DNA from 3 places in the Uliginosibacterium silvisoli genome. Region 3 is predicted to be linked to each of the others. Evidence: predicted binding sites of a transcription regulator. Region 3 holds the regulator's gene; each other region holds the start of a gene.
The links. The regulator LexA, encoded in region 3, represses DNA repair genes until DNA is damaged. The targets are predictions, from matches to a motif close to ACTGTATNTANATACAGT.
Positions count from the first base shown of each region.

Region 1: VVD49_RS05600 (ATP-dependent helicase) is a predicted target of LexA. The motif match lies at 3,713-3,730, and genes of this name have one in related genera.
Region 2: imuA (translesion DNA synthesis-associated protein ImuA) is a predicted target of LexA. The motif match lies at 5,186-5,203, and genes of this name have one in related genera.

Region 1 is NZ_JAYXHS010000001.1:1,203,222-1,210,709, reverse strand. Features, by position in the region: gene VVD49_RS05610 (hypothetical protein) at 1-412, shown strand, start outside; gene VVD49_RS05605 (DUF72 domain-containing protein) at 439-1,344, opposite strand; gene VVD49_RS05600 (ATP-dependent helicase) at 1,522-3,642, opposite strand; gene VVD49_RS05595 (DUF3717 domain-containing protein) at 3,795-4,022, shown strand; gene VVD49_RS05590 (diguanylate cyclase domain-containing protein) at 4,208-6,334, shown strand; gene VVD49_RS05585 (LLM class flavin-dependent oxidoreductase) at 6,415-7,413, shown strand.
Region 2 is NZ_JAYXHS010000005.1:181,296-188,783, forward strand. Features, by position in the region: gene VVD49_RS21380 (error-prone DNA polymerase) at 1-2,842, opposite strand, end outside; gene VVD49_RS21385 (Y-family DNA polymerase) at 2,976-4,430, opposite strand; gene imuA (translesion DNA synthesis-associated protein ImuA) at 4,427-5,137, opposite strand; gene VVD49_RS21395 (OmpA family protein) at 5,558-6,805, shown strand; gene VVD49_RS21400 (L-type lectin-domain containing protein) at 6,861-7,488, opposite strand, start outside.
Region 3 is NZ_JAYXHS010000002.1:388,106-395,593, forward strand. Features, by position in the region: gene VVD49_RS11395 (transglycosylase SLT domain-containing protein) at 1-89, opposite strand, end outside; gene VVD49_RS11400 (diguanylate cyclase) at 337-1,293, shown strand; gene VVD49_RS11405 (response regulator) at 1,320-1,727, shown strand; gene gloB (hydroxyacylglutathione hydrolase) at 1,761-2,519, opposite strand; gene VVD49_RS11415 (class I SAM-dependent methyltransferase) at 2,548-3,273, shown strand; gene rnhA (ribonuclease HI) at 3,340-3,807, shown strand; gene VVD49_RS11425 (hypothetical protein) at 3,815-4,786, opposite strand; gene lexA (transcriptional repressor LexA) at 4,988-5,593, shown strand; gene VVD49_RS11435 (hypothetical protein) at 5,651-5,827, shown strand; gene rplM (50S ribosomal protein L13) at 7,005-7,436, shown strand; gene rpsI (30S ribosomal protein S9) at 7,448-7,488, shown strand, end outside.

The DNA.
Region 1 (7,488 bases), on a different contig from region 3:
GCTATGCGAAAAGCTTGATCCCAATTGCCGAGCCAGCAGTATCAACACGTATAGGTCAGTAATTTTCTCAACCTTTCCGGGGCTCGAAAGCTACGTTGTTACCGTGCCTCGATTCGGACTTACCTTGACTCCTTGGGAAAGTTGGCACGAGGGTTCAAGCCCTTTGTGGTGGACGGCATATAACAAAGTCAAGCATCGCCGCCATACGCATTTTGAGGAGGCTTGCCTGAAGCATGCATTGAACGGAGTTGCTGCACTTTTTCTTGTCCTGCTGCTCTTTTATCGCGAAGAGGCGATGGGCGGTCTGCTCAGCCCTGATCCCTCTCTTTTTTGTGCAGGCCCGCCATTCTTCGTTGATAGGCATGTATGGGGAGATCAGGGAAAGACTTACAGGATTATTGGAAAAACATAAGCTGCTATCGAAGTCCATTGCCACTCTCAGATTGGCACTACTTCCTGCAACTGCCAGATCAGCCGCTGCGCATTGCGCTGCCCTTGATCCTCCTTGTTGGTATTGAGCACGGTGTGCACGTCATCAGCGAGGCCTGAAATGCGCTTGATGTCGATGGACAGCGATGCGAGTTCTTCGTCGGGGTACTCGTAGTCGAAGCGGCCGCCGGTACTCTTGCTGCGATTCTCCCAACTGACGGCATTGCGGCCATGCAAGCGCACCATGGCGAGTTTCGGGTTGGTCACTTCCCATACGGCAGGGATGCTGTTCTCGAAGCCCTGCGGTTCGTCGACGATGATGTTGACCAGGCCGCGGTCGCGCTCGAAGGCCAGCGTCTCAGCCGTCTTCCTTTCGTCCTGGAACCAGCTGCGGTTGCGGAACTCGACGGCGACGACGTGACCTGCCATGCGATCGGCACAGTGTTCGACGTGTGCCTTGCCGGCGCGGTTGTTGAGTATCCACGGCGCGAACTGGAACACCACGGCGCCGAGTTTGTTGGCGGTCTTTAGCGGGCGTAACGCGTCGATGAAGCGGCGCCAGAGTTCGTCGCGGATTTCCGGCGGGACATCGCGGTAGAAGACGTTGAGCTTCGCCGTTCGTGGCAGCGCATTGAAGATGTCTTCCGGCAAAGCGCTGAGCGGTGCAGGGTGGCCCGTGAACAGGCGGAAGGCTTTCATGTCGATGACGAAGTCATCCGGCGTACGCTCGGCCCAGAGTTGTGAGTTCTGTGCTGACGGCATGGCGTAGTAGCTGCTGTCGACTTCGACCAGCGGAAACTGCGTGGCGTAGTAGCGCAAGCGCGCCTCGGCCGTGGTGCAGCCGCGCGGATAGAAGCGGCCGCAGGCGATGAGGCTTTTGTCTGCCCAGGAGGCGGTGCCGGTTTTTATGGGCATGTTGTTTATTGTTTCCTTGGTGAAGCGCGCCCTCTCCCGGTCCTGACGGACCACCCTCTCCCGCAAGCGGGCGAGGGAACAGCAGCGGCCATCACGTAGCAGTTCCCTCTCCCCAGCCGGGGAGAGGGTGGCGCGATAGCGTCGGGAGAGGGTTGCCACAATTCCCGACGACTACAACTACGCCTTCCACATCTCCCGCATCTTCGCCGCCAGATCAATGAAGGCCTGTGGCGGTGGCGTTCCCGGCGTATTCAATGCAGGTGGCGAAGCAATCGGCCAGGCCTTCGTCTCAAAATGTGGAATCAACTCAGCGGGGATGAAGCGCGTGCAATTGGCATACACGTGACGGTCGCCCGTGCTCGACTGGCCGTGCACATAGAAGCGTTGTGGCGTGAGGATCTGCAGCTGGTCTTTGGCGCGCGTCATGGCGACGTAGAGCAGGCGACGCTCTTCTTCGATCTCTTCGTCGTTGCCGGTGGCCATGTCCGAAGGAATGCAGCCGTCGACCGCATTGAGCAGGAACACGTTATCCCACTCCTGCCCCTTAGCTGAATGAATGGTGGACAGGATCAGGTAGTCCTCGTCGAGCAGCGGTACGCCGGATTCATCGCTCGTCGCGTCGGGTGGATCGAGCGTGAGCTCGGAGAGGAAGCGCTCGCGCGTCGGGTAGCCGGCGGCGATCTTCTCCATCTGCAGCAAGTCGCCGCCACGTGCGAGGGCGTCTTCATGCTTGCGCTCCATGTGCGGTTCGTACCACTGGCGCACGAGTTCGAATTCGGCGGGCCAGCGTGAGTTGCCGCCGCGTGTCAGACGGATCATTTCAACGAACAACTGCCAGTCGGATTTCGCCTGAGCAGGTGGCGTGAAGGCTTCGATGATGGCCAGCGGCTCATCGCTCAACGAGATCTCGTCGAGCACCTTGCCCGCCGTCTTCGGGCCGATGCCGGGCAGGAGGTGCAGCACGCGAAAACCGGCGACGCGATCGCGCGGATTCTCGATCCAGCGCAGCACGGCAAGCAGGTCCTTGATATGCGCCGCCTCGAGGAATTTGAGGCCGCCGAATTTCACGAAGGGCACGTTGCGGCGCGTGAGTTCGATCTCGATCTGCGCACTGTGATGGGCGGCGCGGAACAGCACGGCCTGCTTTTTCAGTGTTGTGCCTTCCTCGCGGCGTTCGAGGATCTGGCTGACGACGTACTGTGCCTGATCCATCTCGTCGCGCACAGTGACGAGCAGCGGCGAGCCAGCCGCCGGCTTCTCGGTCCACAGCTCCTTGCTGTAGCGCTCGCGGGCCCTGCCGATGACGGCATTCGATGCGTCGAGGATGCCCGGCGTCGAGCGGTAGTTTCGCTCCAGCGTGACGATGGTGGCGGGCGGGTCGAACTGCTGTGGAAAGTCGAGGATGTTGCGCACCGTCGCGCCACGAAACGCGTAGATGGATTGCGCATCGTCGCCAACCACAGTGAGGCCGCGCCCGTCCGGCTTGAGCGCCTTGAGGATGGCCGCCTGCAGCAGATTGGTGTCCTGGTACTCATCGACCAGCACGTGCTGGAAGCGCGCGCCGACGCTCTCCGCCAGCGCGGGCTCGGTGAGCATCTGCGCCCAGTAAAGCAGCAGGTCGTCGTAGTCGAGCACCGCTTGCTTCTGCTTGGCTTCGACATAGCCCGCGAACAGGCGGCGCAGTTCGTCCTCCCATTCCGCACACCAGGGGAACGCAGTCTCCAGCACATGCTTGAGCGCTGCACTGGTGTTGATGACGCGCGAGTAGATGGACAGGCAGGTGTGCTTGGCCGGAAAGCGTTTCTCTTTGCTCGACAGGCCCAGCTCGTGGCGCACGAGGTTGAGCAGGTCGGCCGAATCCTCACGGTCATGGATGGTGAAGGAAGGGCTCATGCCGAGCTGCTGCGCATACTCGCGCAGCAGGCGCGCACCGATGCTGTGGAAGGTGCCAGCCCAGGTGAGGGCAGCACCGGCCAGTTGCGAGGCAGGTCCGTCGATGCTGGCGACGATGCGCTCCACGCGGCGGCCCATCTCGATGGCGGCGCGGCGCGAGAAAGTCAGCAGCAGGATGCCGCGCGGATCGGCGCCATGGGCGATCAGGTGCGCAACGCGATGCGCCAGCGTATTGGTCTTGCCCGAACCGGCGCCGGCGATGACCAGCAGCGGGCCCGCTGGCGCACCCGGGGTGTTGCCGCCGTGCGCGTCGATGCCGTGCTCGACCGCCTGCCTTTGCTCGGTGTTGAGTCTGGCGAGGTAGGCGTGGCTCGGTGGGGATGGAGGGGTTGCGGACAGGGTCATGAAAGCAATGGAGGGCATACGTACAGGTGGCCCGGCAGATTCAATGTACGAAATCGACTTGCAAAGCATGACTGTACAAATATACAGTCTCACATACAAGACCATTCCCGTATTCTTCACCGCCCGGAGAGGCAGGACGCCAAGGAAGCACCATGAACCCGATTACGTTCGAGCAAGTCCAGCAGGCAACGGCGCGCTGCCTGCAGGCACACCCGGCGGTAGATGCCGTGCTGCCGAGGGAAAGCCGCCTGCTGGTCGAATTGCTTGGCCTGATGATTTACGCGCGCAGCAATGCTGTCGATGCGGCCAGCCTGTCGCCCGCGACACTGGATGAACTGCGCCGCTGGAGCGCACCCGCGCCACTGCGCGCAGCCGCCTGACCTGCTTCCCCGCCCTTCGGGATCAGCCCCGCGCGCTGCACCTGATCGTTTTGCCCCGTGTCGGCTGATGGAACAATGCTCAAGGCACGTCTATAAAATGACGTAAGGTTCCAGACACGGGCTGACGCAGCGCCGAGGAATGACGACCTCTGCGCACGGATCGACCCGCAACCCTCGGGCGGAAAATGAACAAGAGACTGCGGCTCGCTTTCCTGATCGGCCTCGTCGTGCTGGTCATCAATACCATCGTGCCCTTCGTGCTGGCGCAGCGCGTGGTGGAGCGCCAGACGACGGCGAACGAGATTGCCGCTGATGTCGACCAGCTGAACCAGTTGCTGGGGGCCTACAAGGATGCCGAGACGGGCCAGCGCGGCTTCGTGCTCTCTGGCCTGCGCGAGTTTCTCGAGCCGTATATTGCGGGGCGCGGCATCGTCAATTTGCTGCTGCCAGAGATCGCGCAGCGGTTGACCACGACCCACAACGAGGCGACGGTTCACACGCTCTGGCAGCTCGACCAGCAAGCGTCCACCTACCAACGCGAACAGATCGCCATGCGTGCCGCCAGCAAGCTGGCCACCGATGAAGACTTCCTGCGCGGCAAGCAGATCATGGACGCGCTGCGCACGCTCATCGGCAAACAGATCGACGACGCCAACATGAAGTCGGCTGCGGCGCAGGCCAGCGCCCGGGACCTCGAACGCCGTACCCGTGACATCTCGGCCATCATTGCGATCTTGGACATGCTGTTGCTCGGCGCCTCCTTCTGGTTCGCCATGCGCCTGCTACGCAACGAGCAGTACGCGGCCGAAGCCACCGAAATGGCCAACCAGCATCTGCTGACCGAAGGCGGTTTGCGCCATGCCGCGATGCAGAAGCTCGAGATACAGGCCGACAAGCTCAACAAGATCATCGACACGCAGACGGCACTGGCGCAGACGGCGCTGAACCTGGAGGGTTTCCTGCCGCTCGTGGTCGAACGCATGCTGCAGATCACGCCCGCCACGGGCGCAGTCGTCGAGATGGTGGAAGACGACGAACTGGTCTACGTCGCCGCCAGCGGCGGCGTCGCCGAATACGTCGGCCTGCGCCTCAAGCGTGGCACGTCGCTCTCCGGCCTGTGTATCGCCAGCGGCACCGTCACGATTTCGGAGGATGCCTACAACGACCCACGCGTGAATCGCGAAGCGGCGCGCAAGATCGGCTCGGCGGCCATGGTGGTCGCGCCCTTGTTCCGCGCCGGCATAGCCGTAGGCGTGCTCAAGATCATCTCGTCCACCGCACACGCTTTCAGCGAGGAAGACGTACAGACCCTGCGCCTCGTCGCCGGCCTGCTCGGTGCCGCGCTGGGTGACCGGCTGGCTTTCGAGACCAATGCCGCCCTGCTCGAAGAACGCAGCCGCGCGCTGGCCGCCCTCAGCCAGCAGCAGTCGCTGCTGCGCTCGATTACCGACGACATTCCGGGCCTCGTCGCCGCCGTCGACAACGAGGAACGCTTCCAGTACTGGAACCGGCACTACCTCGAGATGCTCGGCCGCGAGCCCGCCCTCGGCCAGACGATCCACGAGTTCCTCGGCGACGAACACTATGCCCGCGTGCAACGTCATATCGTCAAGGTGCAGACGGGCCAGTCCGTCGAATACGAGAACATGCTCATGACCATGGATGGCGCGCGCCACGTGCAGGGCCACTTCATTCCGCAGCGCGATGCGCAGGGCACGCAGACCGGCTTCTGCATCATTGCCTGGGACATCAATGCGCTCAAGGAGCGCGAGATGAAATGGCAGGCCAAGGCCCTCGTCGATGAACTCACCGGTGCCTGCAACCGCTTCTGCTTCGTCGAGATGCTGGGGCAGGTCCTGCAACGTCGGCGCGGTGCTGCGCCCATCGCTGTGCTGTATCTCGATATCGATCACTTCAAGCGCATCAACGACACCTGGGGCCACGCCACCGGCGACAGCATGCTGAAGGCATTTGCCGATGCCCTGCGGCGTGCCCTGCGCGCCTCCGACGTGCTCGGCCGCATGGGGGGCGACGAATTCTGCATCCTGCTCGACCGCATCGGGCCGACGGAGAACGCGGGCCGCATCGCCGAGAAAATCCTCGCCGAGGTGAGCGGCATCCACACGCGCAATCACAATTTGCCGGCCGTCACGACCAGTATTGGCATCGCCTACATCGAAGGCCCGGCGCCCAAGGCAGAGGACATCATTGCGCTGGCCGATGCGGCGCTATACGAGGCCAAGCAGGGCGGGCGCAACCAGTTCGCCATGCGTCGTCCCACGACGGGTCCTGCAGCGACGGCGGCGGCCTGAGGGCGTGCGGCGGCCACGCAGGACACACTTTGCGCACTTGCAGCACTTGATACCGGCCCCCTCGGCCCCAAGTGCCACGGATGAGCACACCACGCATTCCATTTTCCGTTCTCGACCTCTCGCCCATCACCGAGGGCAGTGACGCGTCGCAATCCTTCCGCAACTCGCGCGATCTGGCGCAGCATGCCGAGCGCTGGGGCTACCAGCGTTACTGGCTGGCCGAGCATCACAGCATGCCCGGCATCGCCAGCGCCGCAACCGCCGTGGTCATCGGCCATGTCGCGGCGGGTACCTCGACGATTCGCGTGGGCGCCGGCGGCGTGATGCTGCCGAACCACTCACCCCTGGTCATCGCCGAACAGTTCGGCACGCTCGAATCCCTCTTCCCCGGCCGTATCGACCTGGGCCTCGGCCGCGCGCCGGGCTCCGATCAGGCGGCTGCGCGCGCCATGCGCCGCGCACTCACCAGCGGTGACGAATTCCCGCAGGACGTGATCGAGCTGATGAACTACTTCGCGCCCGCACAGGAAGGCCAGCGCGTGCGCGCCGTGCCCGGCGAGGGCTTGAACGTACCGGTGTGGATTCTCGGTTCCAGCCTGTTCGGCGCGCAGCTCGCCGCGGCCCTCGGCCTGCCCTATGCCTTCGCCTCGCATTTCGCGCCGGAGCAGATGATGGAAGCCCTGCGCGTGTATCGCGCACAGTTCCGCCCCTCCGTGCGGCTAGACAAGCCCTACGTCATGCTTGGCTTCAACGTCTTCGCAGCGGACACGGACGAGGAGGCAGCCGTGCTCGCCACCTCCATGCAGCAGGCCTTCGTGAACCTGCGCAGCGGCCGGCCCTCACGCCTCAAGCCCCCGCGGCCGGGTTACTTCGACACGCTGGAACCACCGCAACAGTTCATGCTCGCCAACGTACTGTCGAGTGCCGCCATTGGCGCGCCGGACACGGTGCGCGCAAAGCTCGCCGCCTTCATCGAAAAGACCGGCGCAGACGAGCTGATGATCACCTGCCAGATGTTCGATCACGCCGCGCGCTTGCGTTCGTTCGAGATCGCCGCGCAGGCGCGCGACAGTCTGTAAAGCACAGGGAAAGTCATGCTGGTTGCGGGAACGGGCCATGCCTGCGACCACTTAGCGCACCAATCAGCACAGGCC
Region 2 (7,488 bases), on a different contig from region 3:
TGAGGCCGACGGTGCGGTAGTCGGCGACGATGTTCTCGCCCTCCTTCGGCGCGACGATCTGCACAGCAGCTTCGCGTGAGGGCACGGCGTCGAAGAGGTCGGCTTGCACGGGGGTGCTCTGTCTGTGCAGGCCACTCACCTGCCAGGCTGCCTGACGACGATGGCCGCTCAGCGATTCCAGCGCGTTGGCTGCGGCGAGGCGTTTCATGTCGCCTGCGGACAATTGCGCGCGCGCGGCGAGGTCTTCCACGCTGGTGAAGGCACGCTCGCCGCGTGCGATGGCGATGCGCTCGGCGGCGTCCTGCGCGAAGCCGCTGATCTCGCGCAGGCCGAGGCGTACGCCCGGCCGTACATCACGGCCTTCCCCGCTACGCCATTCCAGCTTGCAGCCCCAATCGCTGATGCACACGTCGACAGGATCGACACGTACGCCATGATTGCGTGCGTCCTGCACGAGTTGTGCTGGCTGGTAGAAGCCCATGGGCTGGCTGTTGAGCAAGGCGCAGAGGAAGGCTTCCGGCTCGTGGCATTTGATCCATGAGGACACATAGGCGAGCAGCGCGAAACTGGCGGCGTGCGATTCGGGAAAGCCGTATTCGCCGAAGCCTTCGATCTGGCGACAGAGTGCTTCGATGAAATGCTCGGGCACATCTCTGCGCCGCATGCCTTCGCGCAGCTTGTCCTTGAACTTCTCGACATGGCCTTTCTGCTTCCACGAAGCCATCGCGCGACGCAACTGATCCGCCTGCCCCGGCGTGAAGTCCGCGGCGACGATGGCGAGCTGCATCACCTGCTCCTGGAAGATCGGCACACCGAACGTGCGATCGAGCACCGCGTCAATTTCCGGGTTGATGGACTGCACGGATCTCTTCTCGGCATGACCTTTCAGATACGGATGCACCATGCCGCCCTGTATCGGCCCCGGCCGCACGATGGCGACCTGCACGACGAGGTCGTAGTACTCGCGCGGTCGCAGGCGCGGCAGCATGGACATCTGCGCGCGCGATTCGATCTGGAACACGCCGACCGTATCGGCCTTGCAGATCATGTCGTAGGTGGGCACATCCTTGGGTGGAACCCTGTGCACGTCCCAGTGCTCGCCGCGCCGCGCCGACACCCAGTTCAGCGCGCGGCGGATTACGGTGAGCATGCCGAGCGCGAGCACGTCGACCTTGAGCAGGCCGAGCGATTCGAGATCGTCCTTGTCCCACTGGATCACCGAGCGCTCGGCCATCGAGGCATTTTCGATCGGCACCATGCGCGACAGCGGGCCTTGCGAGATGACGAAGCCGCCGACGTGTTGCGAGAGGTGGCGTGGAAACTCGCGCAGCGCTTCAGCCAGCGCCAGCCATTTGACGACGCGCGGGCTCTGCAGGCTGAGGCCGATTTCTGCCAACCGTTCAGGCAGGTCGGCGCGTTTGTCCCACCACGCCAGCGAACGTGTCAGCGCGGCGATCTGCGGCTCGCCGAAGCCCAGCGCAGCACCTACGTCACGCAGCGAACTCTTGGTGCGATAGCGGATGACGGTCGCCGCCAGCGCGGCGCGTTCGCGCGTGTATTTGCGATAGATGTACTGGATGACTTCTTCGCGACGTTCGTGCTCGAAGTCGACGTCGATGTCTGGCGGCTCGTCACGCTCGCGCGACAGGAAGCGCTCGAACAGCAGATGCGCGCGCGTCGGGTCGACCGCTGTAATGCCCAAGGCATAGCAGACGGAAGAGTTCGCAGCCGAGCCGCGTCCCTGACAGAGGATGCCTTCGCTGCGCGCGAACAGCACGATGTCGTACACGGTGAGGAAGAAGGCTTCGTATTGCTTCTCTGCAATGAGGGTCAGCTCCTTCTCGACGTCGTTGCGCACCTGCTCCGGCGTGCCGTCCGGATAGCGGCTCACCAACCCCTTCTCCGTCTCCTGCCGCAGGTACGAAGTCGGCGTGTGGCCTTGCGGCACGATCTCGCCGGGGTACTCGTAGCCCAGCGTGCCGAGATCGAAGTTGCAGCGTTCGGCGATGCGTACGCTCTCTTCGAGCAAGGCGTGTGGATAGAGACGGCCGAGACGCACGCGCGAACGCAGATGCCGCTCGGCATTCGGGAAGAGCGCGTGGCCGGCATCGAACACGGTGGTGTGCAGGCGGATTGCGGTGAGGGTGTCCTGCAACGGGCGGCGATCTTTCGCATGCATGTGCACGTCGCCGCAGGCTACGAGCGGAATGTTGCTGGCTTCGCTGATTGCCTGGAGTCGCGCCAGTTGTGCCGCATCGTCAGGGCCGCATAGCAGTTCGACGCCGATCCACAGGCGGTCCTCACCGCTGTGCGCATCTTTCGGGAAACGTGCGGCCAGCCAGCGCGCGGTTTGCTCGTCGGCATCCGTGCCGGGAATCCAGATCGCCAGACAATCCGGCACCGCACCGCGCGGCACGATGCTGGTCAGGTCGCCACGCTGCAGTTCGTATTCGCCTTTGGGCGATCGCCGCCGCGCGAGTGTGATGAGCGCGGAGAGGTTGCCGTAGCCTTCGCGGTTCTGCGCGAGCAGGACGAGCTTGAGGCCGCAGCTAAAAACGAATTCGCTGCCGACGATGAGCTTGGGCAGTGGTGGCTTGGCGGGTGGCGGTGGCAGGCCTTTACGCTCGGCTTCGCGCGCCTCTTCCGCGTCTTCCTCACGGAGGTCTTTCAAGGCCTGCCAGGCTTGCACGACGCCGGCCAACGAACACTCGTCGGTGATGGCAACAGCCTTGTAGCCACGCATGCGCGCCTGCTGCATCAGCTCGCCCGGTTGCGAAGCGCCGCGCAGGAAGCTGAAGTTGCTGAGGCAGTGCAGCTCGGCGTAGTCGGGTAGTTTGGCCATACTCACTCCGCCCGCCTACGACGGGTAGGAGCGGGCCATGCCCGCGACCACGCAGCCAGCAATACAGCCCTGCCCCTTATTGTGTCCGTGGTGTCGCGGGCATGGCCCGCTCCTACATGCTGGTCACAGGTGATCACGCAAACACCCCCTGCAACCACCAGCCCTGCCGGTCGCGGAAAATCCACAGCCACTCGCCGCGCACAGAGACTGCTACGTAGTAATCGCGTCGCACGTCGCCCACGGCAGCCTGCTCTTCGACTACTTCGCCACGATCCCACCAGCCGCTTTCGATACGCTCCGGCCCTGCTATGCGTTGCAGCACGCCGCCGTAATGCAAGGCGCCATCGCGCTCCTGCAGCGACTGCAATTCCGGCAGCAGCCAGAGTGGTCTTGGTGATCCAGGCTTTGTTTCTTTCGCATCGCTGCGTTCGACGGATCGCGTTGCACACTCCGGTCGATAGTCGCTTTTTATCTCCATGGCATGGACGGCGTGCTTGCCCAGGCGCGCGCGCAAGCGTTCGATGACCGGGTCGAGCGACTGCGCCGAGGCCTGCGCGAACAATCCCAGCGTGTTGCCGGGCAGGTGCACGGGCATGGCGGCTTCTAGCCGCAGGTCGGTGACGGCGGCGTTCAATTCGAGACGGTCCAGGCGCTCGCGCAGCACACGTTCCATGCGCGCAAGCTCGCGCGTCGCGCTGGCGAAGCCGAGGACGAGGTGCGTGTCGGCAATGCCGTCTTCATGCACCAGCACCAGATCGCATTCCGCCACGCCGGAAGCGCGCACGCTCAACCAGCCAGCGAGACTCGCGAGCAAGCGTCGCGCGGCGAACAGCAGCATGGCGGCCTGCTCGACCTTGGCGGGTAGCTCAAGCTTCTGCACAAAAGCCTCGGGGAATATGAACTCGCTGCGCAGATCGGGCGCCTCGCCTAGTGCTTGTGCCAGTTGCTGTGGCAAGCGAATGCCGAAGCGCCGCGCCAGGCCTGAGGCGGGCAAGGCGAACAGGTCTTGCAAGTGGCGGGCGCCGAGGGAGGCCAGCGTCTGCTGTTCGGCAAGCGACAGGCCAATGGCCTCGACAGGCAAGGTCTGCAAATGCTGTCTGATGTCGGCCATGTCGTTACAGGAGATCTCCTGCCCCGAGCGCGCCAGCCATTGCGCCGCACGTGGCGTGGGCGCCAGTGCCATGTGCACGCTGAAGCCCTGCGCCACGGCGCCGTCGCGCACGAGCCCGCAGAGCACATCCAGCCCGCCGAACAGACGCAGGCAGCCACCGATCTCGATCAGCAATTCATCGGGCCCTGCCAGGCTGACATGCGGCGAAAAGCTCCCCGCCCAGCACGCGAGGCGATCCAGCGCTTCTGCTTCCCGCAGCGGCTTGCGCTCATACACGCCAAGGCCAGGCGCCAGCCCCAGCGCGCCCGACAGGCGCATGCCGGCCACTACGCCCAGCGCTGCTGCCTGCGCATTGGCGCAGACGACGAGATGACGTTCGGCGGCCACGGCAGGTTGCTCAATCGCGTCGAACACTTCCAGCGGGAAGCGATGGAAATGCAGGGCAAGCCAGAGATCCTTCGGCGGCGCTTCGCTCATTTCATCACCACGGCAAGTTGTGGCTTGCGCTGCGCTTGCGTCACACGCGGGGGCTCGCTGCGCACTCGTGCCCACGGCAAAGGCCGCTCGACCTGCAATAGCAGCGTCTTCTCGCAAGGCGGGCCGCGACGCTTGAAGATGTCGACCTGCAGGCCTTGCCGGCTGCCACGCAAGCTCAGACGCAAAGGCGCAGGCGATGAAGCCTGCGCACAGGATGGCGGCCGGAACATGAAGGCCAGGCTACGCTTGCCTTCCGCAGCCAGTTGCAGGCGCCGCAGCGACTTGTTGCTGATCTTCGCCGGCAGCCAGGCAAGCACAGCGCCCACACCACCACTGGCCAGCAGGAGCTCCACGCTCCAGGCGATATCGTCCTGCGCGGCCTCGACCACGAGCAGCTGCGCCAGCGGAAAGCTGGCCGCCCAGGCCGGCGCATGGGCCAGCCCCGGCGGCGCGACCAGGGCCACCGGCAAATCCTCGGCCACGCACTGGCGCAGCGCAGGCAATAACACGGCGACTTCGCCCAGGCCGCGCGTTTCCGGCAACAGCTCCACCAAGGCACCACGCGGCCAGCCGCCGCCCGGCAACTCCGCATCCATTTGCGCAAAACCGCTGGCCACCGCCTCCGCTGCCAGCGTGGCCAGCCGGTCGCCTCGCCAGATATCGAGGCGCAACAAAACATCATCGAGGGCTGATGGCACGGCAGACATGCGGATAAAAACCGCCCCTCTGAAGCGAGGCGGACTCAACAGGCAATAACTGTAATTTTATACAGTAAACGTATTTTTGCCATGAACCTTCGCCGACAAGCTCGGCATCCCCTACGCCCTAAGGTGCGTTTGCCTGTTGGCACCGCGCTTGCTTCGATTAACATTGAATGGATCGGCACGGCCCGTGTGCTTGTCAATGAAGCAATGGCGCGACTTGCTGCGCGCTCGCGATCAGGACACAGGAAAAGGACGGGCAACCTGAAACACAGCAGGTTCAGATTTGTCGGTGCAGCAGAACGAGATCTGCAGAGATTTGCAGACCAGCATTCGCCGGACGTTCGCCAGCGAACAAAGGCATCCCACAAGTTTCACAATAGAAATGACCGGAGCGTGCACGCTCCCGGACACAACGAGGTCGATATGAACAAGAACAACGGCGGCTTGAGCAGTAGCCTCGGCGCAGCAGCGCGGGCACTCGCGCTGGTGCTGATCGCACTGAGCCTCTTTGCTTGCAAGAGCACGCAGCAGAAAACCACGGCCGCGCCGCTGAGCTTTGCGGATGCCGTGCGTACCGCAGCGAACTCGCTGATGAACCAGGTCAAGAAACAGGAAGGCGTCACGGGCATGGCGGTCGGCATTGCTACCGGCAAGACAGTTTTCATGCTCGACCCGGTGGTGGATGCCAACACGGCCGAGGTGAACCAGGCCAGCCTGGCGGTCGAGAAGATCCTGCGGGAAGAAGCCGCCAAGGTGTCCGACCGCTATGTCTTCGTGCCGCTGACGCTGGAGAACTACGACGGAGCGAAGTACGTGGTGAGCGGCGCAATGCTGTATTCCGCTTTCACTGACGGAGAGAAAGCCGGCAAGGACAAGATGTACAAGCTGGCGCTGGCCGTGATCGAGCGCAAGAGCGGCAAGGTCGTGGCCAGTTCCGACGCCTGGATCTCGGACAAGAAGATCGACGTGACGCCGGTTGCCGCTTACCAGGACAGCCCGATGTACCTGAAGGACAAGCGCGTCGAGGGCCAGATCGAGACTGCGCAGATGTCGCCGGGCCAGCAGGCCGACCCCAACTATTTCGACTCGCTGCCCACCGCCTCGCTGCTCACCGAAGCGGACGCCGCTTATGAAGCCGAGAAGCTGGAACAAGCGCTGGGCATGTACAAGGCAGCCTCGCTGCGGCCCGACGGCCAGATCATGAAGACCTATGCCGGCCTGTACCAGACCAACCGCCGCCTGCGTAAATTCAGCGAGGCAGAAGTCGCCTTCGGCCAGCTGGTCAACATCGGCTACCAGAACAACAACATCAGCACCAAGCTGTTCTTCGGCGTGGCCTCGACCGATTTCATCAACGATGCCGAGCTGCGTGCACAATATGCAATCTGGCTGCGCCAGATCGCCAAGCTGTTTGCACGCAGCAGCGGTTGCCTGATCATCGCCGGGCACAGCAGCCACAGCGGCAGCGCCAACTTCAACGAGCAGCTCTCGCTGCAACGCGCGACCGCCGTGCAGAAGATCATGCAGAAGGACTTCCCGCAGATCCAGCAACGCTCGAAGCCGATCGGCTATGGCTGGAAGGAAAACATCATCGGCAGCGGTACGGATGACCTGCAGGACGCCATCGACCGCCGCGTGGAATTCAAGATTTCGGAGTGCGGCAAGCTCTGAGACCGGGCGACCGGACATGAAAAAAGCCCGCTGCGTGCGGGCTTTTTTTGATCCACTAGCGTGGCATCGCAACCGGTTTCGGTGTCCTGCGCCTGACCAGAAAGTGCGCTATCGCAAGCATGCACAGCGCCAATACGCCCAGCGATGAAGGCTCGGGAATATCGCGAACCAGCTCAGTCGTATTGGCAAACTGCCAGTTCACGATGTCGTGATTTTCCCAGCCAGCGCCCGTCGAAGCGGTGAAACCGACATACGCCTGGTTGGTACCCAGCAGCGCGGCAACGTCGATGGCATAGTTCTCGATGGCCTTGAACCAGTAACCCAGGCCTGGATCGAACAACGAGACGGACAATTGCATGCCGTCATAGCCGATGACAGCGGTCCATAGATTGCCGTTGGACATGCAGCCGGCCACCGTGTAGTCGTTCTGGTTCGGGTAGCCACCGCTCGTAAAACCGCAGGAGCCATTGCCATACACATTGGCCAGCGCGGTATTGGTCAGCACACCGTTCGTGTCGATGGATACATGATTGCTGCTCACGCCATCGTCTGCGCCAAGACCATACCCGGTGTTGTTGTAGGTATCGAATTCGATTGCCACGCTGTTGCCAACGCCGGCATAGCCCATTCCCACCCCCGCCCCCCCGAGGCCCGCTGTATTACTTGCCAGCACGAAGGTAAAA
Region 3 (7,488 bases):
AGCGAGAAAACCTGCTCGGCTGCGACTGTGGTGGTTGCGCTACACAAGGCAGCGCAGAAAATCAGTGTCTGGAGGGCTGTAGCCTTCATGAGACCCCTTCCTGCAAGTGGGTGAGCGGCCGGATTTGCGCAAACCGTATATTGGCCAACGGTTTACCCCAATTCGGGCTGCGCAAATTTTAACCAATTTGGCACGGGACGCCAGCCCTGAACTAAAAAGAATATCTGGCTGACTTTACAGGCCTTTCTCTTCACAACGGCGCAGTCAGTCAGGCTTTACGATAGCCCGACGTTGCCGCTGTAGAGGAAAAACCCTGATGAAAGGACGAGAGTACAGATGAAGGCGCTGGTCATCGACGACACGCTGACGAGTCTGACGCTGGTCAGTCATCAACTACGGCGCATGGGGATCGAACCTTTAGTTGCCCAGGATGGCGCGACGGGAATCGAGATTTTCAAGCAGCACCGCCCGGACTTGATCTTGCTTGACGTGGTCATGCCCGGCCTCAATGGTTATGAGGTTGCCAAGCGGATCCGCCAGCTGGAACGGGATGGGGAGTGGACGCCCATCATCCTGCTTGCGGCGCGCACCAGTGATGAAGACCTCGAACACGGCATTGCCGTGGGCGGTGACGACTATCTCGTCAAACCCATTTCCGAGGTCGTGCTGACGGCCAAGGTGCGCGCCATGCAGCGCATCGCGCAGATGCGCTACTCGCTGCTGGTGCTGACGCGCAGACTGGACGAAGCGAATCGTGAGCTGACGCGTCTGTCGGCGGTTGACGGCCTGACCGGCATTGCCAATCGGCGCCAGTTCGATGAATTCATGACTCGCGAATGGGCGCGTGGTACGCGGCATGAAACGGATCTGTCCGTGCTCATGTGCGACGTTGATTTCTTCAAGCAGTACAACGATCTGTACGGGCATCAGGCAGGAGACGAATGTTTGCAAACGGTTGCGCGCACGCTGGCAGCGCGTGTCAAGCGACCGACCGATCTGGTCTCGCGCTACGGCGGTGAGGAGTTCGCCGTCATCCTGCCGGATACGGACCTGAACGGAGCGCGACAACTGGCAGAGGCCATGCGTAGCGACATCGAGCGCCTTGCACTACCGCACGGCAATAGCCCGAATGGTGTGGTTACGCTGAGCATTGGCGTGGCCTGTCGTGTGCCAGGCCGCAACGGCCCCGGCGGTGCCGCGCTTATCAAGGCTGCTGACGATGCGCTGTACCAGGCCAAGGCGGCCGGTCGCAATCGCGTCGAGGCCGAGCCCGAAATCTCTCACCAACACTGAATTCCAATAGCAGCACCGGGAGCGATATGTCGAATACAGCTGGACTCAAGGGCCTGACCGTTCTGATCGTCGATGACAACGACACGACGCGCGCCATGCTGCGCGGCATCCTGCGTCACGAGGGCGCCGAGGTTGTGGGCGAGGCCAAGGATGGTCCGGGGGCGATAGCAGCCTGCGACAAACTCAAACCGAAGCTGGTGTGTCTCGATGTGCTGATGCCCAACAGCAATGGTGTGGACGTACTGAAGGAAATCCGCAAGACGCAGTTGGACGTCCGTGTACTCATGATTACCGGTTCGGCCGATCGGGAAACCGTGCAGGCCTCGATACGTGGCGGCGCCAGTGGCTATGTCGTAAAGCCCTTCAATGCAGCACGTGTAGTCGATGCGGTGCGCCAGGCGTTGGCCGCGGCTGTGCCTGCCGCGTCGCAGTAAATCGACAGCGGCCTGTCGTTTGGCTGGAGCCTGTTAAAAAACATCCTTCCAGGCGCGTAGCGCGGCAAAGACGGCAGCCGGATCGGTCAAGGCTTGCGTGGCATGTTGCTCGGCTGCGTGCCGCACGCTTGGCTGCATGGTGCGCAGGAAGGGATTCGTCGCGAGCTCATCTGCCAATCGCGAGGGCAGGGTAGCTTGGCCGGCTTCGCGTAGTGCAATGCATGCTTCGCTGCGCGCCTGCAAGGTAGCGTTGTCCGGCTCGACGGCCCGCGCGAAACGCAGATTGCTCAGCGTGTATTCGTGTGCGCAGCAGATCTGTGTCTCGCCCGGCAGCGCTGCAATGCGTTGCAGGGACGCGTGCAGATCGCCCGCCGTACTGCTGCCAAGCAAGCGGCCGCAGCCGCCCGCAAATAGCGTGTCACCGCAGAAAAGGTGGCCTGCATGTAGAAATGCGATGTGCTCTTCGGTATGTCCCGGTACCGCAAGGACGGTTGCTGTGCCGCCGACGCCAGGCAGTGTCAGCAAATCACCGTCGCCGACGTGATGCGTGACGACACCGATAGTTGCAGGCCCGAATACAGGTACTGGCCAGCGTTCGCGCAGTTCCGCCACGCCGCCGACGTGATCGTTGTGGCGATGCGTAACGAGGATCGCGCTTAGCTGCAAATCCTGTTCGACAAGGAAGCGCGAGACCGGGGCGGCTTCGCCCGGATCGACGACGATACATTGCCCATGCGCGATCAGAGCCCAGATGTAGTTGTCGCGGAAGGCAGGAAGGGGAACAATCTGCATGATCGACATTCTCGGCGCATGAATCGGCATGTCAATTCCTGGTTTTGAACAATGGCTGGATACACCTCGCGGGCAATATCTGCTGGCGTGGGAGCATCGCAAGTTCGATCAGCTGGTTACCGATATCTTTGGCTACAACGCCGTGCAGATCGGTCAGCCGAAACAGGACTTCCTGCGTAGCAGCCGCATGCCGCATCGTCTGCATTGCGGCGTGACGAGCCCTGCCAAGGTCTTGTGCGACCCGGAGGAGTTACCTTTCGCTTCGCAAAGCCTGGATCTGGTGATCCTGCCGCACGTGCTCGAATTTGCGGCTCATCCACACCAGCTGCTGCGCGAAGTCGAACGCGTGCTGGTGCCCGAGGGGAGCGTGGTGATCGCCGGCTTCAATCCATACAGTCTGTGGGGCTTGCGCCGCTCGTTCTCGGGCAACCTTGGCGAATTGCCTTGGCAAGGGCAATATTTCTCCGTGCCGCGCCTCAAGGACTGGCTGACTCTGCTCAGTTTCGAGACGCATGCCGGCTCGTTCGGTTGTTATGCGCCACCCGTCTCGTCGGACGCGTGGTTGCGGCGATGGTCATTCATGGATGCCGCGGGTGACCGTTGGTGGCACTTCGCGGGCGGCGCCTACATCCTGCAGGCAGTGAAGCGCGTGCGCGGCATGCGGCTGATCATGCCCGACTGGCGCGCCCAGGTCAGACCCAAGAAAGCCATGGCACCTGTTTCCCGACGCGACGGTTTCTCGGGCGAACAATGACTTTGCGCGGGCGCGTTCGCCTACAATCGCGCCCCTACCAGACATCTCATTCAGCACATGACCACGATTGAAACCGTAGACATCTTCACGGATGGCGCCTGCAGCGGTAATCCGGGCCCCGGCGGCTGGGGCGCCATACTGCGCAGCGGCGATGTCGAAAAAGAGTTGTGGGGCGGGGAGCCGCAAACCACCAATAACCGCATGGAAATGATGGCCGTCATCCGCGGTCTGAGAGCCTTGAAACGCCCGGTTTCAGCCCGTGTCTACACTGATTCACAGTACGTGCAGAAGGGGATCACGGAGTGGATCCAAGGCTGGAAAAAGCGGGGCTGGAAAACCGCTGACAAGCAGCCCGTCAAGAATGAAGATCTGTGGCGCCAGCTTGATGAGCTGGCCGCAGGACACAAGGTGGAATGGCTCTGGGTAAAGGGGCATGCAGGGCATCCCGAGAATGAGCGTGCCGACGCTTTGGCGCGTAAAGGCGTGGATGCTGTTCGCATGGCAGGAAAGGCCTGCGAAGGCTCTACGCCCTGAGCGTTGCTTATTGCAGGATGCGCGATAGCGCGCGAGGCAGCAGCGAGCCCATTTCTGCAAGGCGTTGCAGCGCCGGTTTGCGGCGTGGCGCAGGGGAGACCTGCATATCGGCTGACGTATTGGTCGGCATGTGCAGCGCGATTGAACCCAAGGCCAGCTCGGGTGTTTGAGCGATTGCGGCTGGCGTCGCCAGCGCAGGCGTGGTCTCTGCGGTCACGGCTTGTTCCGGAGCGGGTGGTCGCCAGAGTCTGACCTGCGGCAGGGGCTCTTCGGCTGCCGCTTGCTTTGACTGTCCGACGGGCTCTTCGGCCAAGGCGCGCATCAGATCGATATCGACATTGGTGCGCACTTCGGAGAATTCTGCGCTACGCCTGCCGTCGTCATAGAGTGGCGCGCGCGGTGAATAGAGCTGCGTTTTCACCGCGCTTTGCATGAAGCGTTGCCCGGTTCCAGCAGGCGTGTGTGGCGCAATCTCCTTCGTCGGCGGTTCAGGCTCCATGTTAGCCAGCATGCCCAGTTGCGTCGCTTCAGCGAGATAGCGCGCCGCTGCGATGGCATCCAGACCCTTCTTCAGGATGGCGGGTTTTCCGCAGAAAAGACGCGCGAGCCGGGCTTCGTCCAGCCGTAACTTATGCATCACGCGTTGCATGACGGACTCCCTGCTCAAGCCTGGTAACACGCCACCGGAGTACGTGATGCGAAAGCTCGCCTGTGATTTGGCAGGCTTGCTCGCGGTATTGTTGTCGGTAGTGCTGGCCAAGGCCCGCACGCGCAAGCCAATACTGCTTAGACTCGACTGGTAACGAGCCGCTTCAGCGGCAGACAGGTTGTTGCGGATGCCTACCGGGCGGCCGGAAAACAGCTGGCTGATTTGCGATGGTTGCGCATTGAGCAAGCGGGCCGCATCGGCACGTACCTGAATCGGATCAAAACCTGCCAGAAGTTCGCCCTGGAATACAATCTTGTATCGCTGCGCCATGCTTCCTGCCTCGTGCTCAAGCGGGGGATGTAGTTCTTTGCGGCATCATACTTACAAATACCCGTTCCGGATCAGGGCTTGCGTAGCAGTTGCGCGATTGCCGTAGCAGCTCCATCAGTGACTTTTTCCGTAGCGACTTGCAGTTTTGAATTTAACTGTATATAAATACAGTTATCGAAAAACAGCAGGGCAATCGCCGGTATGGACGATCTAACCCCCCGACAGCAGGAAATCCTGGCGTTCATCCGCGCTACGCTCGAAGAGAGCGGCGCGCCGCCGACACGCATCGAAATTTGTACCGCGTTTGGCTTCGCTTCGCCGAATGCCGCCGAGGCGCATCTCAAGGCGCTTGCAAAAAAGGGAGTGATCCTGCTGGAGGCGGGCGCCTCACGCGGCATTCGTCTCATGGAGTCGCTGGGGTTGCCGGTAGTTGGTCGAGTCGCAGCGGGGTCGCCGATCCTGTCTGAAGGCAGCATCGACAAGCGGGTGAGGGTCGATCCCGGCATGTTCGAGCCGCGTGCCGATTTCCTCTTGCGGGTGCATGGTCTGTCGATGGTTGACGTGGGGATCATGGAAGGCGATCTGCTCGCCGTGCATCGCACGTCCGAAGTTCGTAATGGACAGATTGTCGTTGCCCGTGTCGATGACGAAGTGACTGTCAAGCGCCTGCAACGGCGCAAAGGCATGGTCGAACTGCTGCCCGAGAACAGCAGCATGCGACCAATCATCGTCGATCCACAGCGTCAGAGCCTGACGATTGAAGGACTGGTCGTCGGGCTGATCCGCGACGATTTCGGTTCTGCGTGAGCTTTGCCAAGCTGCGATACCAGATACCCCGTAACACCGTGAATTGAAGGACACACCATGAAGCTCAGCAAGCAATCCTGCAAGACTGTCGTTGCCACTACTCTCATCCCGGCCAGCCGTGCCGCTGTCTCGCGTCCGTGGGCGCAAGCCATGCTTGATGTTCTGCAGCGACGTGGGCGCACCTATGGCTTGCTTGCGTTATATGAAGAGTCGCGCCTGAACTCACCACGTTAACTTTCTGGCTACATCAGCACAGCCAGCTTGGTCCTGAAGGCGAGGGCTGCTATTGAGGGGCATGGCTGCTGCCTCTCACGACGGCCTTGCAGGCCCAAGACCTCAAGCGTGGCACTCAGCGTTCCCGAGGGGACCTGCCTGGCGCCCTCTCGATGTTTTCTCTCTTGAGCGAAGTCAGTGGCCTGGTTCGGCAAGCCAGGGGACAGCACGGCCGGACCGTGACTCAGGCCATTCCCGGCTTGCACTCTGTTTGCTCAAGGACTTCTAAGGCCAGGGCTCTTTGTTTTTCACGAAACTTCGTGGACGGAGAGTCGGTTCCTGGCCGCCTCTGTCCTGCTCGCACTATTCGTAACGCAATGAGCCGGCGCGCGTTGGTGCGAGGAAGGTGATCGGGCCTTGTGACTGCGCCTGCGGGGTCTTATGTCGCAGATGGAAGTCTGCAAATGCCATTTGAAATTCCTGACCCCGGTTCAGAGGGGCGAGCCTACATGTATTGGGTCTTCGCGCGACTGTCGTCCTGACGTGGCGCACAGTTCGGCAGCTTCATATAGCGCTCGAAACGATAAAATCGAAAAATAATTCAATATTATCAATCATGTCGGCGCGCGAGTTTTTGTGTTGCCATGCAGCAATTGCGCGTGGAAATGTAGTTTCTGGCGGGCTTGGTGTGAGCGTTAAGAATGTCACACTCTTGCGAAGCGATGAAGTTTGTCAGAATTAGTTCAATAAATTCTGTGACTTGTATTCCAATAACAATAACTTATCGGCATATAGAAACATTTGAGCAAATCCCCCGTGAAAGTTCTTGCGTTGCACAAAGTGGATCGCCATAATTCAAATCGTGTGAGGGATGCAGCTGAAGTAACTGACAAGTTCAGTTCGTCGCGCTACCTCCAACCAGTGTCTCCTCCACCCTCCTCCTTTGGTGTGGACTTGGCGCAGCTCTAACCGAGCTGCGTTTTTTTTTGCATTTTGCCTTTGCGTCATGCGCGCGCTGTTGGACGTCGTGCGCGAAAGGCTTTGACAGCCCGGTGATTGTGCTCGTACAATCGCCGGCTTTCCGCTTCGGGTTGGCTGGAAAATCCGCGAGGTGCAAACCTCGGGCGATTTCCGATCAGCTCCAAGCCACAATAAAAAGGCTTCCCAAGGAAGCTAAACGTGAAGTAAAGGAACTCTGATGGGTACGTTTTCAGCAAAGCCGCATGAAGTCGTTCACGACTGGTATGTGGTTGATGGCACTGACAAAGTGCTTGGTCGCCTCGCTAGCGAGATTGCTCACCGCCTGCGCGGCAAGCACAAGGCTATTTACACTCCGCACGTGGATACCGGCGATTTCATTATCGTCGTCAATGTCGACAAGCTGCGCGTAACCGGCAACAAGGCACAAGACAAGAAGTACTACCGCCACACCGGTTATCCGGGCGGTATCTACGAAACCAATTTCACCAAGCTGCAACAACGCTTCCCGGAGCGCGTGCTGGAGAAGGCTGTCAAGGGCATGCTGCCCAAGGGCCCACTCGGCTACGCCATGCTCAAGAAGCTGAAGTGCTACAGCGGTGCAACCCATCCGCATAGCGCCCAGCAGCCCAAGGCACTTGAGATTAAGTGAGGAGCGAATAAATGCCCGTCGGACAATATAACTACGGTACCGGCCGCCGCAA